2 regions of the Pseudoclavibacter sp. 8L genome follow, and region 2 is predicted to be linked to the other one. Evidence: predicted binding sites of a transcription regulator. Region 2 holds the regulator's gene; the other holds the start of a gene.
What was found. Region 2 encodes HspR, which represses chaperone genes until heat shock. Its sites were predicted from a motif close to AAGTTGAGTCNNNNNGACTCAACTT; they were not measured.
Positions count from the first base shown of each region.

Region 1 (3,401 bases), on a different contig from region 2:
ACGCGACCTCATCGCCGAGTTCGGCCAGGCTGCGCTCGTCGAGCGCACGGGACTCGTGCCCGTTGCCTCCTTCACCATCACGAAGCTGCGCTGGCTGAGGGATGCGGAGCCCGAGAACGCGGCGCGCGTCGCAGCCGTGGCCCTCCCCCATGACTGGCTCACGTGGCGTCTCCTCGGCTACGGCCCCGCAGATGAGAGCCCCCTCGGCCCGGACCTGACGAAGCTCACGACCGACCGCTCCGACGCGTCGGGCACCGGCTACTGGTCGCCCTTCACGCTCGACTACGACCGCGAGCTGCTCATCGCGGCCCTCGGCCACGACGCCATCCTGCCTCGTGTGCTCGGACCGGACGAGGTCGCGGGGAAGACGCCGGCCGGCGCGCTCGTCGCCGCGGGCGCCGGCGACAACGCCGGCGCGGCGCTCGGCCTCAACGCGCGCGCGGGCGACGTCGTCGTCTCCATCGGCACCTCAGGCACCGTGTTCTCCGTCGCCGACCGACCGGTGGTCGATCCCCGCGGCGGGCTCGCCGGGTTCGCGGACGCGACGGGAGCATTCCTTCCCCTGTCCGCGACCCTCAACGCAGCACGTGTCATCGACACGACCGCCGAGGTGCTCGGCGTCGACCATGAGGAGTTCGGTCGGCTGGCCGCATCCGCCCCCGTCGGTTCCGGTGGTCTCGCGTTCGTGCCATACCTCGACGGGGAGCGCACCCCCGACCTGCCGGATGCGACCGCATCGCTCCTCGGCATGACCCGCGGCTCATTCACCCGCGAGAACCTCGCCAGGGCCGCAGTCGAGGGCATGCTCGGCAGCCTCGCGCAGGCACTCGACGCCCACCGTGCGCTCGGTGTCGAGGCGAAGCGAGTCATGCTCATCGGCGGCGCCGCGCTGAGCGAGGGCGTGCGCGCCGTCGCGCCGACCCTCTTCGATGTGCCCGTCGAGATCCCAGCACCCGGCGAGTATGTCGCCGACGGCGCGGCCCGCCAGGCCGCCTGGGTGGCGACCGGGACACGTCCGGACTGGCCCGTCGAGACGATCGCTCGCCTCGAGCCTGCCCCTGACGCGGCGCTCCGCAGCCGATACGCGGCGGCCGCGAAGCTCGCCCGCGACGCGGAAGAAGCAGGGACGGGACTCCACGCCGCCTGACCAGCGAAAGCGCGCGTCGCGGGCACGTGCCGAAACGCGGAGTTACAGAGAGGGGCAGCGCCAGTCGGCGCTGCCCCTCTCTGCATTACTGGGTTCGCATCACGAAGCTGCGATCACCGGGCCCCTTAGGCCTGGATGGTCTCGACCTTCGTGCCGCTCTCGACCTCGATCTTGCGTGGCTTCGCGCGCTCGCTGACCGGCACGGTCACGGTCAGCACGCCATGCTCGTAGCTCGCCGCGATGCGCTCGGTGTCGAGCCCCTGGCCGAGCGTGAACTGGCGGAGGTAGCTGCCGCCGTTGCGCTCACGGACGAGCCACTTGGCCCCCTCGGCGTTGACCGTGCTGCGCTCGGCCCGGATCGTCAGCTGCTGGCCGTCGAGGTCGACGTCGATCGAGCTCGGGTCGATGCCGGGCAGGTCAGCGGTGAGGATGTAGTGGTCGGCCTCGCGGTAGAGGTCGATGGGCATCGAACGCGGGCTGTTCGGTGCTCCCTGGAAAAGTCGTTCCATCTCCTGGAACGGATCGAAGACGCGTGCCATGTCGTTTCCCCTTCCTTGTACGCACGCTCGTCTACGCGAGACGGTGCGGTGAACTTGAGTCGACTGGTGTCAACTTCCTTGAGCAGAAAATTAGCACTCCGCCCCCTCGAGTGCCAGAAAATTCGCTGAAAACCCCGTCAGCCTTGGGCGAACGCACCCTCGAAGGAAGTCAGCGCGCGTCGACGCGGGGCGCGAAGCTCAGTGGGAGCGGTGGTCTTGCACGGTCATACGCGGGCCATGCTTCGGGCGCGGGTTGCCCGCGAGCTTGATGAGCCGCACGACCCGCTCGCGATGTCCGCGCCACGGCTCGAGCAGCTCCCGCATGCCGTCGTCGTCGACGTCGCAGCCCGCGAGCGCCCATCCGACCATGTTGGGGATGTGGTAATCACTGAAGCTCGGAGCGTCGGGGTCGCCATGCGAGCGCTGCACGGTCTCGTTGGCCGTCCACACACCGACGCCCACGATCGAGCGAAGACGGCGAAGCGGCTCCTCCGACCCCGTCGGCAGGCTGCTCGTGCGCTCCAGCGCCGAGGCGACCGTCGCCGAGCGGATGACCGTTCCGGATCGCGAGGAGTCGACGCCGGCCCGGTGCCAATCCCAGCTCGGAATGCGCCGCCACTGCTCCGGCGTGAGCGGCAAGCGCAGGTGCCGCGGCACGAGACCGGCCGGCCCTGGCGCCGCGTCGGCGTGGTCGCGGTGCAGGATGTCCCACGCGCGATGCGCCTCGAGGCCCGTGATCTTCTGCTCGATGATCGCCGCACTCAGCGCCTCGAACACCGCACCTGACTTGGGGAGCCGCATCCCCTCGTTCCGTCGCCGCACATCCGCCAGCTCCGGCAGGGCGTCGAGGCGGAGCTCGCTCCAGTCGTCGTCGCTGCCCAGCAGCGTGGGAGCCTCATCGACCGCGATCTCAGCAGCTTCACCCCACGACACGATCCGCACCCCCTCCCGCGCCTGGCGGAACACCGTCGTCGCGCCTCCCGCCAGCGAGTGGGACGTGCGCCAGACGTCGCGCGACACGGGATGCACCCAGCACGTCGGATCTCGCCTGCCCCGCATGAGGGGAGACAGGGTCTGCTGCACATCGACCGGCGCCGCCGGCCGATAGAGCGACATGACCCGATCTGGCATGCCGCAAGGGTACGCAGACCCACGGACATTCGGCGTGAGCCCCTCACCTAAAATCGTCCTCATGGCTGTCCCCAAGATCGTGCTCTACTACGCCTTCGCTCCCCTCGCCGACCCGGAGGCGATCCGCCTCTGGCAGCGCGACCTCGCGGCGTCCCTGGGGCTGCGTGGGCGCATCCTGATCTCCAAGGACGGCATCAACGGCACCCTCGGCGGCGAGCTGAACGCGCTCAAGCGCTACGTGCGCACCACCCGGGAGTACGCGGCCTTCAAGGATGCCGACTACAAGTGGTCGGAGGGCACTGGACTCGACGAGCAGGGACAGAGCCTCGACTTCCCACGCCTCAGCGTGAAGGTGCGCGACGAGATCGTCAGCTTCGGAGCACCGGGCGAGCTCGAGGTCGACGAGCACGGCGTCAAGGGCGGCGGGACCCACCTCGCCCCCGACGAGCTCCACGCACTCGTCGAATCGCGCGACGAGATCGTCTTCTTCGACGGCCGCAACGCGATCGAGGCGCAGATCGGCCGCTTCGAGGGGGCCATCGTTCCGGAGACCGGAACCACCCGCGACTTCATCGCCGAGCTCG
Region 1 covers NZ_LR733185.1:272,428-275,828, forward strand. The annotation lists gene GV007_RS01215 (xylulokinase) at 1-1,147, shown strand, start outside; gene GV007_RS01220 (Hsp20/alpha crystallin family protein) at 1,273-1,686, opposite strand; gene GV007_RS01225 (DNA-3-methyladenine glycosylase family protein) at 1,885-2,817, opposite strand; gene trhO (oxygen-dependent tRNA uridine(34) hydroxylase TrhO) at 2,879-3,401, shown strand, end outside.
Region 1: a site for HspR is predicted at 1,738-1,762, ahead of GV007_RS01220 (Hsp20/alpha crystallin family protein). Genes of this name have one in related genera too.

Region 2 (3,401 bases):
GCCCGGTGTCTCCGCCTACGTCGCGTCGAAGCACGCCGTGGTCGGCTTCACGAAGTCCGCCGCGCTCGAGGTCGCCCCGACCGGGGTGCGAGTCAACAGCATCCACCCGTCCGGCGTGAACACGCAGATGGTGCGGCGGCTGGAGGAGGGCTTCGGCGGCGGCGACACGGAGGCCGCGAAGGCCGGGTTCCAGGCCGCTATCCCGATGGGCCGCTACGCCGAGCCGTTGGATATCGCTCGGGTCGTCGTGTTCCTCGGCTCCGACGAGGCGTCGTTCGTGACCGGCGCGCAGTGGCGCGTCGACGGCGGCAACGGAGCCCGCTAGCCCCGGGGCGCCGCGCGCCCACCCCGCGCGCCGCACCCGACGCGAAGAGGTCAGTTTCGCCCCATCCTGGGCCTCAGGATGGGGCGAAACTGACCTTTTCGGCGCTTGAGACGCGGGTGGCGGGGCGGCGGGATGCGGCGCGGAAGACGGCCGGCGCGGGCGGAAGGTGGCCGGCGCGCGCGGCGCACGAAGCGGCGCGAACGGCGAAGAGGTCAGTTTGGCCCCAACCTGGGCCTCAGGATGGGGCCAAACTGACCTTTTCGGCGCTTGAGAAGCGGGTAGTTCGGCGGGATGCGGCGCGGAAGGCGGCGCGCGCGGCGCGGAAGGCGGCCGGCGCGAAGCGGGCTCGGGGAGCGCGGCTCGGGAGCGGCGCACGCGGCGCGCGAAGCGGCGCACGAAGCGGCGCGAACGCCGAAGAGGTCAGTTTGGCCCCATCCTGGGCCTCAGGATGGGGCCAAACTGACCTTTCGGCGCTCGAGACGCGGGCAGTTCGGCGGGATGCGGCGCGGAAGAGGGCGGTCGCGAAGCGGGTGCGGGCGGCGGCGCGGCGCGTGGGCTCAGGAGGCGGGCTCGGGAGGCGCGCAGCGGCAGCGGGCGCGCGCTTACGCGTCCGGCTGCTGCTTGGCGCGGGGAGCGCGGGAACGCGGTGCCGCGGCTTTCGCGCGAGTGCGCTTCGGGCGCGGCTCCTCGGCGTCGGCTTCGTCCTCGGCATCGTGGATGCGTGCCGGCCGCCACACGACGACCTCGGTGCGGCGGGCCGTGCGGCGCCCGTGGGCGAGGGGCACGACGTCGCCGCGCTCCCCGGCCGCGAAGATGCGACCGCCGAGCCTCGTGAGGCGCTCGTCGGCGAGTTCAGCCTCGAGCGCCCGGACGCGGCGGCGCAGTCCCAGCACCTCGCGCTGCAGCTCGAGCACGCGGGCGATGCCCTCGAGGCTTACGCCCTCGTTCGAGAGCACCGCGATCTCGCGCAGCTGCGCGACGTCGCGAAGCGAGTACCGCCGCACGCGCCCGGCCGTGCGCCGAGGCGTGACGAGGCCCATCCGGTCGTATTGGCGAAGTGTCTGCGGGTGCATGTTCGCGAGCTCGGCCGCCATGGCGATCGCGAAAATCGGGGCGTCCTCGTCGAGGTCGGAGGGGAATGCCATGGGCGCCCCCTACCTGCCTTGGCGCGCGAGACGCAGCAGGTCCTCGCGGGGGCTCTCGTCTCCGGATGCGGCGACGAAGTCGGCGAGCGCTTTCTCCTGCGCGCTCGACAGGTGATTCGGCACGGCGACCTCGAGGTGCACGAGCAGATCGCCCTTGCCCTTCTTGGACTCGATGCCTCGACCCTTCACGCGGAGCGTCTTCCCGTTCGGCGTTCCCGGCGCGACCTTGACGCGCACGGTCTTGCCGTCGACGGTCGGCACCTCGATGGTGGCGCCGAGCACTGCCTCAGCGAAGGAGACCGGCACGGTCACCTCCAGGTTGAGGCCCGAGCGCGTGAAGACGGGGTCGGGTCGCACGGCGACGGTGAGGATGAGGTCTCCGGCTTCGCCGCCGTTCGGGCTCTGCCCGCCCTTGCCGCGGAGGCGGATCTTCTGCCCGTCCTCGACGCCGGCGGGCACGCGAACCTTCACGACCCGCCCATCCTGACCCTGCAGCTCGACCGTGTCCCCGTGGATGGCGGTCATGAAGCTGAGCGTCGTGGATGCGCTCTGGTCGCGCCCCTTCTGCGGTCCGGTCTGGAACCCGGCAGGCCCGCCGGCGCCGCCCCCGAAGCTGCCTGCGCCGAAGCCGCCGCCCCCGCCGCCGAACATGGAGCCGAGGAGGTCCTCGAAGTCGGCGTTCGACGCGCCGCGGCGTCCGCCGCCGTTGAACATGCCGCCGAACACGTCCTCGAAGCCCGCGCCCCCTGGGCCGCCTGGCCCCTGCTGGAAGCGGGCTCCTGAGCCCATGGCGCGCATCTGGTCGTACTCGGCGCGGTGCTCTGGGTCGGAGATGACCGAGTAGGCCTCGGAGATCTCCTTGAACTTCGCCTCTGCGGCAGTGTCGCCCGGGTGCGAGTCAGGGTGATACTGACGCGCGAGCTTCCGGTACTGCTTCTTGAGATCTTTTTCGTCTACGTCCTTCGATACGCCGAGCACCGCGTAGAAGTCCTTGTCAAACCAATCCTGACTGGCCATATGGTCCTTCTGTTCCTAGGGATGAGCACGTGTCTTCCGGATGAAGACAGGAGGGGGCCCGCAGCTGCGGTGCCCCCTCCCGTGTTCGATCGGGCGGATGCGCCGATCGCGGTGCTTATGAAGCGGGTACGAAGACTGCTGCCTTCGCGACGCGGACGACGCGCTCGCCGATGGTGTAGCCGCGTTCGACGACGTCAGCGATCGTGTCGCTCGTGACGTCGGGGTTCGGCAGCTGCGCGATGGCCTCGTACCGCTGGGGGTCGAAGGCCTCTCCGGCTTCACCGTAGGCGGTGAGGCCGAGGCGCTCGACTGCGGTGCGCAGCTTGTTCGCGATGACGGCGACCGGGGTGTCCTCGATGAGGTCGCCGTGCTTCTGGGCACGGTCGAGGTCGTCGAGCACGGGGAGGAGGGACCGGAGCACTTCTGCCTTGGTGGCGTCGTAGGCCTCGGTCTTCTCGCGGTCGGTGCGGCGGCGGTAGTTGGCGTACTCCGCCTGGACGCGCTGCAGGTCGTGGAGGCGCTCCACTGCGAGATCGCTCTCGCCGGGGGCGCCTTCCGTTGGCGCGTCTTCTGCACCTTCGCCGCTGAGGAGCTTCTCGAGATCCTCGACGCTCAGGCCTTCAGCCGCGGCTTCAGCAGCCTCGCCGGCGGCCGGGTCGGCGTCGTCCGTTGTGGACTCCGCCGACTCGGCCCCAGCAGCCGTGCCGAGGTCGCGAACTTCGCCAGTCTCCGGGTCGATCCGACGCTTGTCGTTGATGATCGGCTCGTTTGCTTCTCCCGAGTTCTCGGGGCCGCGTGCTTCTGACTCGTTTCGCTCTTCAGCCATGGTTACTTCTTGTCCTTGTCGTCCTCGTCGTCCACGACCTCGGCGTCGACGATGTCATCGTCGGTTGCCTGGTCTCCGGCGGGTGCGT
Region 2 covers NZ_LR733186.1:1,732,716-1,736,116, reverse strand. The annotation lists gene GV007_RS14880 (SDR family NAD(P)-dependent oxidoreductase) at 1-325, shown strand, start outside; gene GV007_RS14875 (heat shock protein transcriptional repressor HspR) at 928-1,470, opposite strand; gene GV007_RS14870 (DnaJ C-terminal domain-containing protein) at 1,480-2,487, opposite strand; gene GV007_RS14865 (nucleotide exchange factor GrpE) at 2,603-3,313, opposite strand; gene dnaK (molecular chaperone DnaK) at 3,316-3,401, opposite strand, start outside.